DNA from 2 places in the Streptomyces sp. NPDC048417 genome. Region 1 is predicted to be linked to the other one. Evidence: riboswitches for the same ligand, from Rfam matches in the RefSeq annotation. Region 1 holds a riboswitch; the other holds the start of a gene.

Region 1 (5,115 bases):
GTCGTCGCCGCCACCGGCTACCGCGTGGACACCGCGGCGATGGACTTCCTCGGCCCCGAGCTGCGCACCCGCGTCGCGGTGAGCCGCGGCGCCCCGAAACTCGGCGTCGGATACGTCTCCTCCGTGCCCGGCCTGTACTTCACCGGCCTGCCCGCGGCGGCGTCGTACGGACCGGTGATGCGGTTCGTGTGCGGTACGGAGTTCGCCTCGCCGCGTCTGGCCAAGCACCTGGCCGCTGCCCACGCCTGACACCCGCCCCTGGGCAAGGCCGCCGCCCATCCGGGGCAAGGCCGCCGCCCACCTCTGGGGCCGGGCCGCCACCCGGCTCCGGGGCTACGCCTCCTCGGCCGCCCGCTGCCAGGCCAGGAACTCCTCGATCAGCTCCGGCGGGTTGGCCGCCTCCGTGGCCTCGACCTCCCAGCCCGGGCAGTACATGTCGAAGACCACCACCGGCAGCGCTCGGCCGAGGGCCTTCTCGATACGGCCGCCGGAATGCAGATCCCGCGCCAGCCGTATGCACGCGTCGGCGAAGTGCAGCCCCAACAGGTCGTGCTTCGCGTCCAGTTCGGCGTCGTCGCCGTCCCCGTCGAACCAGAGTCCGAGCCGCCGGACCTCCTCGGTGTACAGCGCGCCGCCGACCGGGTCCTCGGGACAGTTGCCGAGCATCTCGAAGCCGTCGAAGAGCCAGCACGCGTAGTTCCAGCGCGCCTCGCCGGGGTCCGTCGGGTTCCGTTCGGCCTCGTACTGGCTCTCGGTGTTGTAGCCGATCGCCACGTACGGTCTGCGGTCGTCGTCCTCGACCCGCCAGATGCGGAACGACAGCGCGTAGATCTCCGGCCGCGGCTCCCGCGGGAACCGGTCCAGCACCCCGGTCGCCGCCTCCAGCAGATGCGCCCGGAAGTCCCCCGGTACGTCCGTCACCACGCCCGCCCCCGTCCGATCGGTGCCGTCAACACACCGCCAACGTAACGCGCCCCACTGACATCGCCCCATCAAGGCGACGGCTGGCGCCAATTGAGGCCGAAACGCACAGTGAGTCTCAGGGGCGTGCTGTCCGTATTCTCTGATCATGGTCGCACCCTCCCCGTACGCACTGATCGCCACCGACATGGACGGCACGCTGCTGCGCGCCGACGACACCCTGTCGGAACGGTCGCTCGCCGCGCTCGCGCGGGCCGGCCGGGCGGGTGCCCGGCATCTCGTGGTGACCGGCCGTCCCGCGCCGAGAGTGCGCCCCCTCCTGGACGACCTCGGCTGCACGGGTCTCGCGGTCTGCGGCCAGGGCGCGCAGGTGTACGACGCCGGCGCTGACCGGCTGCTGTGGTCGGTCACCCTGGACCGGGAACTGGCGGAGACCGCCCTCGGCAAGATCGAGGCCGAGGTCGGGCAGGTGTACGCGGCGGTCGACCAGGACGGCGTGGACGGGCTCACGCTCATCGAGCCGGGCTATCTGATGCCCCACCCCACGCTGCCCGCGCTGCGCGTCGACCGGCGCGACGACCTGTGGTGCGCGCCCATCAGCAAGGTGCTGCTGCGCCACCACACCCTGTCCGACGACGAACTGGCGGCGACCGCGCGCGCGGTGGTGGGATCGCTGGCGACGGTCACCATGTCGGGGCCGGGAACCGTCGAGCTCCAGCCGTGCGGGGTGACCAAGGCGACCGGGCTGGCGCTGGCCGCCGACCATCTGGGGCTGAGCCCCGAACAGGCCGTCGCCTTCGGGGACATGCCCAACGACATCCCCATGTTCGACTGGGCGTCCTACGGGGTGGCCATGGCCAACGCCCATCTCGAACTCAAGGCGGTGGCCGACGAGATCACTTTGTCGAACGAGGACGACGGCATCGCCGTCGTCCTCGAAAGACTCTTCGGCTGACGGCGCCGGTCAGTACGCGCCGTGCACGTTGTCCATCGAGCCGTACCGCGCGGCGGCGTAGTTGCAGGCGGCGGTGATGTTCGCGACCGGGTCGTAGATGTCGAACGACGTGCCGTCCACGTGGTAGGTCTTGAACGTCGGGTCGATCACCTGGAGCAGACCCTTGGAGGGGATGCCGGCGGCCGCGTTGGAGTCCCAGAGGTTGATGGCCTGCGGGTTGCCGGAGGACTCACGCATCACGTTGCGGTAGATGCCGTTGTAGGAACCCGGGATGTTCTTCTCGGCCATGATCGCGAGCGACTCGCGGATCCAGCCGTCGAGGTTGTTCGGGTACCCGGCAAGCGTCGTGGAAGCCGTCGAGGTGGTGGAAGTGGCGGCGGAGGCGGCGGTCGCCCCGATGAGCGGCAGGGCGAGAACGGCGGCGCCGCTACCGACGACGGCGAGCTTGCGGACGATGCGGTTACGGCGGGGACGGCGGTGCTGGGCGGCAGCAGACATGTCGTGGTTCCTCTCCGTCGCCTGCGGGGTGAGCTGTCGGGTTCGGGCCCGGGGAGTGCCCGGCCGCTCCGCCCTGAGGCGAGGCGACTTCACCCCTAGCCGTTCCGGTACGACGTCCGTCGGTGACATCGGTCGCCCGGTCCGGCGACTTACCTGGTTTCCCCGCTCCTGCCGTGCGAATGGACTCGTCGATGGGTCACGACGGGCGGCGGCAGGATTCGGCGTCCGCCCGGCGAGCGGGAACGTATGCGAGAGCACATGTCCGGAACAAGTACCTGATTCACACAACACGCCGATTGACCTTGATCTGAGTCGTATAGGCCGCTTGATCCTTTGCGGCTGCCAATCCTCAACTCGCCCACAGGGAAAGGTGAGGAAGGGTCGCCTTACCGCCTTTGTGGCACTCCGGGCCACGTGACCTACTTCACGAAACGGCAATTAAGGCGAATCGGACAAGAGGGATTCGCGGAATCCGTTTTTCCCGGCATCAGCGGAAAAGTGCCTCGCAGTCATTCGTGCGGATTGCAGTGATTGGGGTGGAAGAAGTGGCCCGCGTCACAGGCAATTCGGGAGATTGTCCGAATTGCCTTGTTCGGTGGAATTCCGGCTCGATGGGCCGAACCGGTGGGGTCCGGTCGGGTGTGGCTCGGCAGCGGGTTCTGTGCAGCCGGTTCATCCGGTCGTGTGGCCTCTCCGGCGCGCCCTCGTGAACTCCGTGCGGCCCGGGTACGCGCGCGTGCCGCTGATCGTGCGCGGTGGGGAGGTTGACGCCCGGAGGCTTCGTCCGCCCGGGCGTCTCGAAGGCCGTCGGGCGACCCAAGGGCTTGGAATCCGCCGGGAGTTCACCTGTGACGGGCGTACGTGATTCCGCTCACGTCGGAGCAGGGGGTGGCGGGCTCACCGACCCGGCGGCGGGCGGCGCGGCCGTCCACGCGCGTGTGTCCACCGTGAGGGCGGAACCTCCGCCGCACCGCGCGTCGTTGTCATAGTGGCCGTCCGTGGAGGGCCACGGCGACCGCCTTGAGCGGCTCGGGTGCGAGGGCCGCCGTCCGGAGGGACATGCAGCCGTCTCAGGAGGTACCGACCGTGCCGACGCTCGCGTTGCACCGGGGCCGCGCTGTCGGCCGCTCGACGGTCGAGGCCAGCCCCGTCCGTCGGTCGAGGCAAGTCCGGGCTCGTCCGCCACTGGGCGCCACGCGCGCGTGCGCGTGGGGAGCGACGTTCGGACGGCGAACGTCGTGCGGAGGTCCTCGTGCGTGATCTCGTAAGGGGTGCGGGTGCGGATCGGTGCGGTTTGCCCCCGTCGGCTTTGGCGGGCGGCGAAGGGGGTACCTCCGGGCAGGTGACGTCGGGCGGAGAGGGTGTGATCGTCCGTGGTCGGTGGTCTGCCGGACGGTCCGGCGTCGGACCCGGTGACGGCGCTGGTCCGGGACGCGGTCCACGCCTCGGCCGGGGACACGGCTTACGCCCCGGTTCGGGACAACTGTCGGTACTTCCTGTTAAGTCATTGGATGTCAGGTTGTATCGGCTGATCAAAAACATACCGGTCGTGATCCGAAAGCGCCCGAGGTGTAACGGTGGGCGCCCTCGGTGATCGAAACCTGACCGGATACGCTGACTTGAGTGATGGCAGCGACCTATCGACAAACCGTGTAATCGCCAGTGGACACCAGCAGACAGGAGACCCCTCGTGACCGTCGGGCCGTTCGGGCTGAGCGTGCGGGACCAGGCTCTGGAAGCCGATGTCCAGGCCGGATTGACGGCTGTCGAGGAGGGCTTGCTAGAAGCCACCAAAAGTGAGGTCCCGTTCATCACGGAAGCCGCGCAGCACCTCGTGCGGGCCGGCGGGAAGCGGTTCAGGCCGCTGCTGGTGATGCTGGCCGCGCAGTTCGGTGACCCGTACGCGCCGGGCGTGGTGCCGTCGGCCGTGGTCGTCGAGCTGACCCACCTGGCCACGCTGTACCACGACGACGTCATGGACGAGGCGGCCGTGCGGCGCGGGGTCGACAGCGCCAACACCCGATGGGGCAACTCGGTCGCCGTCCTCACCGGTGACTTCCTCTTCGCGCGCGCCTCGCAGATCCTCGCCGACCTCGGACCCGAGGCGGTGCGGGTCCAGGCCCTCGCGTTCGAACGCTTGGTGACGGGCCAGATCCTGGAGACGGCGGGTCCGTCGGACGGGCGTGACCCGGTCGACCACTACCTCGACGTGCTCGGCGGCAAGACCGGCTCGCTGGTGGCGGTCTCCTGCCGCTTCGGCGCGATGATGTCCGGCGCCGACGAGACGGTCGTGGACGTCCTCACCCAGTACGGCGAACGCCTCGGTGTCGCCTTCCAGCTCGCCGACGACGTCCTGGACATCGCCTCCGACTCCCACGAGTCCGGCAAGACCCCGGGGACCGACCTCCGCGAGGGTATCCCCACGCTTCCGGTGCTTCGGCTGCGGGAGCGGGCGGCGCGGCTGGGCCTGGCCGAGGACATCGCACTGTGCGAGCTGCTGGACTCCGACCTCACGGACGACGCGCGGCACGCGGAGGCCCTGACGGCCCTGCGGGCGCATCCGGCCCTGGAGCAGGCGCGCCGGGACACGATCCGGTACGCGGAGGAGGCCCGGGCCGCGCTGGCCCCGCTGGTCGAATGCGACGCGAAGGTGACGCTCCTGGAGCTGTGCGACGCGGTGGTGCACCGGGCGGGCTAGCCCCCTGCCCATGCTGCCGACTTGGTTTCCCGAGAGGCCGAGC
Region 2 (5,115 bases), on a different contig from region 1:
GGAGGTCCCCGCCTCCCGCCTGAGCAAGGGAGTCGGGCTGCTCTCCGACGCGCTCAGGGCACCCGCCTTCGCCGACAGCGAGGTCGAGCGGCTGGTCCGCAACCGCCTCGACGAGATCCCGCACGAGCTGGCCAACCCCAGCCGCCGGGCCGCCAAGCAGCTCTACAAGGAACTGTTCCCCTCGACCACGCGGATGTCCCGTCCGCGCCAGGGCACCGAGGACACCGTAGAGAAGATCGACGCGGCCGCCGTACGCGCGTTCTACGACCGGCATGTGCGGCCCGCCACTGCCACCGCGGTCGTCGTCGGCGACCTGACCGGCATCGACCTGGACGAGCTGCTCGGCGACACCCTGGGTGCCTGGCGCGGCTCCACCGCCCAGCCCCGGCCCGTGCCCCCGGTCTCCGCCGACGACACCGGCCGTGTCGTCATCGTGGACCGCCCCGGAGCGGTCCAGACGCAACTGCTCATCGGCCGCGTCGGTGCGGACCGGCATGACCGCGTCTGGCCCGCCCAGGTACTTGGCACCTACTGCCTGGGCGGCACCCTCACCTCGCGCCTGGACCGCGTCCTGCGCGAGGAGAAGGGCTACACCTACGGCGTCCGTGCCTTCGGGCAGGTCCTGCGGTCCGCCCCCGACGGCAGCGGCGCCGCGATGCTCGCCATCAGCGGCTCCGTGGACACCCCGAACACCGGCCCGGCGCTCGACGACCTGTGGACGGTGCTGCGCACCCTCGCCTCCGGGGGACTCACGGACGCCGAGCGCGACGTCGCCGTGCAGAACCTCGTCGGCGTGGCACCGCTCAAGTACGAGACGGCGGCGGCCGTCGCCGGCACCCTGGCCGACCAGGTCGAGCAGCATCTGCCCGACGACTTCCAGGCCACGCTCTACCGGCAACTGGCCGCCACCGGCACCGTGGAGGCCACCGCGGCGGTCGTGAACGCCTTCCCGGTCGACCACCTGGTGACCGTCCTCGTCGGCGACGCGGCGCAGATCAAGGAGCCCGTCGAGGCCCTCGGCATCGGCGAAGTGACGGTCGTCGCCGCGGAGTAGGCGGAGCAAGCCGAGCGAAGCGAGCGGCGAAGCAACCAGCGCGTCCGGACGAGCGGCACGCGCGCGTGAAGCGGCCCTGGTGACTGGTGCGTCACCAGGGCCGCCGAATGTCCGAATTAGGGCGGAGGTTGCCTGTCTGCCCTGTGGGATGCGCGACAAAAGACGTGATCCGTTTGAGCATTGCGAGGACGTCCTCGTAGGTTCTTCCGGGCTGTTCGTCAGGCAGTGCGCCGCGCCCGCGGCACCGGACAGCCATCGCCGAGTCCCCGTACGGCGCGAGCCAGGGGAGCCGGGGACCCACGCAGTCCCTGGGGTGAATCGGGCGCCCGCGCGAGCCGCGAGGGGGCCCGTAGGAGACCTTCCTGCTCCGAACCCGTCAGCTAACCCGGTAGGCGAGAGGGAAGGAAAGGACCAGCCTCTACATGGCGTTCATGTGCGCCTCCGGGAAGCACCGTCGTCCCGGCCGGGTGAAGCGCACCACCGCGCAGGCCGCCGGCATCGCGGCCCTCACCACCACGGGTGTCATCGGCACCGTCTCGGCCGCCCCGGCGCTCGCCGCCGAGAACTCCGTCGAGCAGACCGGCCTCACCCCGGTCATCACCGTCAGCGACTCGGTCGCCGACCAGATCGACGCCCAGGCCGCCGCGCAGCAGGCCGCCGCCGAGCGCAAGGCGGCCGAGGAGGCCGCGCGCAAGAAGGCCGTGGAGAAGGCCAAGAAGGAGCGCGAGGCCGAGGTACGCGCCGCGCGGGAGGCGGAGCGCAAGCGCCTCAACGCCTTCGTCGCGCCGATCTCCGACTCGTACGTCTCCACCGGCTACAAGACCGGCGGCTCCCTGTGGTCCTCCGGCGCCCACACCGGCATCGACTTCCACGCCGCCACCGGCACGGTGGTGCACGCCGTCGGCACCGGTACGGTCGTCTCCACCGGCTGGGGCGGGTCCTACGGCAACCAGATCGTCATCAAGATGGCCGACGGCATGTACACCCAGTACGGCCACCTGTCGTCGATCGGCGTCTCGGTGGGCCAGAAGGTCACCCCGGGCCAGCAGATCGGCCTCTCCGGCGCGACCGGCAACGTGACCGGCCCCCACCTCCACTTCGAGGCCCGCACGACCCCGGAGTACGGCTCGGACGTCGACCCGGTCGCCTACCTCCGCAAGCACGGCGTGAACGTCTGACCGACCACGGCGCGCACGCTCGGCGCGCGAATACCGCGCGCACGCCCCGCGCGGGTTACGGCGCGCACGCCCCGCGCAGCCCTCGCGGGGGCGCGGGGGCGCGGGGCGCGGGGCGCGGGGCGCGGGGCGCGGGGCGCGCGAGCATGTCACCACGGCGTGTGCGTTCTCCGAGCACCCTGCGTGCACCGCTCCCGCGCGACCCCGGCGTGCACCTCTCGCGCGAGCCCCCTGGCGTGTGCGCCTCCGCCCCGAGCGCCGCATGAAGGTTTCCGCGCGGGCGCACCACATATCTCCGACCGCGCGCCCCCGACGATGAACACGTGACGCCACAGGGCGGCAGTCCCGAAGCCCCGGCCCCCCGAGCCGGGGCTTTCGTCGTTTTCGTGACCCCGGTGTCCAAAAAATATGCATGGATTCAGGGCCGCCGTCGGAAATTCCCGCCCATTGCAATAGAGTCACGGAACGGACGCCACTCGGCGGCGTTTCACGGGGATTAAGGCGGAGGTCGGACATGCGTATTCCGGCGCACTCGGTATGCACAGCGATCCGGGACGACATCGTCGCGGGTGTCTACGAGCGCGGCAGCCGGCTCACCGAGGAACTCCTGGCCCGTCGCTACGGCGTCTCGCGCGTCCCCGTCCGCGAGGCCCTGCGCACCCTGGAGGCCGAGGGCTTCGTGGTGACGCGCCGGCACGCGGGCGCGTGCGTCGCGGAACCGACCGAGCAGGAGGCCGCCGACCTGCTGGAGATGCGCCTGCTCCTGGAGCCGCTCGGCGCCTCCCGGGCCGCCCAGCGCCGTACCGAGGCCCACCTCAAGGTGCTGCGCGGACTCGTCAGGCTGGGCCAGGAACGGGCCCGCAGGGGCGGCAGCGAGGACCTGCGCTCCCTGGGCGGCTGGTTCCACGAGACGCTCGCCCAGGCCACCGGCAGCCACGCCCTGACCTCGACACTCACCCAGCTGCGGCACAAGATCGCCTGGATGTACGCCGTCGACGCGCCCGCCAACCCCGTGGAGTCCTGGGCCGAGCACGGCGCCATCGTGGACGCCGTGACACGCGGCGACAGCGAACGCGCGCGGGCGATCACCGCGCTGCACACCGAGCGGTCCACGGTCTCCCACCGGCTGCGCTTTTCCGGCGGCGCCGACCGGGCGAACGGTGTGAGGACTTCGCAACACCCCGTAAACATGACGGGCCTGCGGCATTAACACAGGCGCCGTATACAAAGACGTGTTATTCGGTGGAGCGGTATTTACGTTGCCCGTTGTCGGTCTCCGCCGCCCTTATTTCGCGCGCGCCCGGAATTTCCGGCGGCGCGTCATCGGTGTGCCCGATGGGGAATTAACTGTGCCCGGCGCAAAGTACCGCCCCGTATAAAGGGCGGCCCTTCATGAAGACCGGCGCCGAGCGAGGTCACGGCCCCGGCAGGAACGGCGGAGGCCGGCTGCGGGAACGGCGGAGGCCGCGCCACCCCTGTGGGGGCGGCGCGGCCTCCGCCGTGCGGGCGCTGCGGCGCTCAGACGGTCTCGGGGAGCTCCTCGAGACCCTCGGCGACCAGCTTGGCCAGGCGGTCGAGGGCGGCGTCCGCGCCCTCGGCGTCGGAGGCGAGGACGATCTCCTCGCCGCCCTGGGCGCCCAGGCCCAGGACAGCCAGCATGGAGGCCGCGTTGACGGGGTTGCCCCCGGCCTTGGCGATCGTCACCGGGACGCCTGTGGCCGTGGCGGCTCGGACGAAGATGGAAGCGGGGCGGGCGTGGAGACCCTCGGCCCAGCCGACGTTGACGCGGCGCTCAGCCATGTGATGCTGCCCTTCGGTGTTCAGGGTTGTCTAGACCAGTTTCCCATATCGTGAAGCATGCCCGGAGCGGACGTGAGCCCTTCCGGGTGTGTCGTCGGACCGCGGCCTCGGCCCGACTTGCGTCCTCCACAGACTGCCTCGCGCCACTGTCGGACGCGAGCCGTACTCTGGGGCCCATGCAGACCCCGGCGGACCGGCAGGACCGGCACGAGTACCCCGCCCACTGGGAGGCGGACGTGGTGCTGCGCGACGGTGGTACCGCGCGCGTCCGGCCCATCACTGTCGACGACGCCGACCGCCTGGTCAGCTTCTACGAGCAGGTCTCGGCCGAGTCGAAGTACTACCGCTTCTTCGCGCCGTACCCCAAGCTCTCCGCCAAGGACGTCCACCGCTTCACGCACCACGACTTTGTGGACAGGGTGGGACTCGCGGCCACCATCGGCGGCGAGTTCATCGCAACCGTACGCTATGACCGCATTGGCGCCGACGGCATGCCCGCCTCTGCGCCCGCCGACGAGGCCGAGGTCGCCTTCCTCGTCCAGGACGCCCACCAGGGCCGGGGCGTCGCCTCCGCCCTCCTGGAGCACATCGCGGCCGTCGCGCGGGAGCGCGGTATCCGCCGGTTCGCCGCCGAGGTGCTGCCGGCCAACAGCAAGATGATCAAGGTGTTCACGGACGCCGGCTACACCCAGCAGCGCAGCTTCGAGGACGGCGTGGTCCGGCTGGAGTTCGACCTGGAGCCCACGGACCGCTCGGTCGCCGTCCAGCGCGCGCGGGAGCAGCGGGCGGAGGCCCGTTCGGTACGACGGCTCCTGACCCCCGGTTCCGTTGCCGTGATCGGCGTCGGCCGGGCGCCCGGCGGCGTCGGCCGCAGCGTCCTCGGCAACCTCCGGGACGCCGGCTTCACCGGCCGCCTGCACGCCGTGAACCAGGCCTTCCCCGAGGACCTCAAGGAGGTCGACGGTGTACCCGCGCACCGCTCCGTGCGCGACATCGACGGGCCGGTCGACGTCGCCGTGGTCGCCGTACCGGCAGAGCAGGTCCCGGACGCCGTCACCGACTGCGGCGAACACGGCGTCCAGGGGC

What was found. A riboswitch is a leader RNA that binds a small molecule or an ion and turns the genes downstream of it on or off. The one in region 1 is predicted to bind cyclic di-AMP.
Positions count from the first base shown of each region.
Region 2: linked by a shared signal. The riboswitch ahead of AB0D59_RS42645 (M23 family metallopeptidase) and the one ahead of AB0D59_RS13750 (transglycosylase SLT domain-containing protein) in region 1 are both predicted to bind cyclic di-AMP.

Region 1 covers NZ_JBEZKI010000007.1:232,216-237,330, forward strand. The annotation lists gene AB0D59_RS13735 (FAD-dependent oxidoreductase) at 1-249, shown strand, start outside; gene AB0D59_RS13740 (hypothetical protein) at 334-921, opposite strand; gene AB0D59_RS13745 (HAD family hydrolase) at 1,070-1,876, shown strand; gene AB0D59_RS13750 (transglycosylase SLT domain-containing protein) at 1,886-2,374, opposite strand; cyclic di-AMP (ydaO/yuaA leader) riboswitch at 2,380-2,575, opposite strand; gene AB0D59_RS13755 (polyprenyl synthetase family protein) at 4,065-5,072, shown strand.
Region 2 covers NZ_JBEZKI010000038.1:23,244-28,358, forward strand. The annotation lists gene AB0D59_RS42640 (pitrilysin family protein) at 1-1,054, shown strand, start outside; cyclic di-AMP (ydaO/yuaA leader) riboswitch at 1,301-1,464, shown strand; gene AB0D59_RS42645 (M23 family metallopeptidase) at 1,477-2,232, shown strand; gene AB0D59_RS42650 (GntR family transcriptional regulator) at 2,744-3,439, shown strand; gene AB0D59_RS42655 (HPr family phosphocarrier protein) at 3,748-4,029, opposite strand; gene AB0D59_RS42660 (GNAT family N-acetyltransferase) at 4,206-5,115, shown strand, end outside.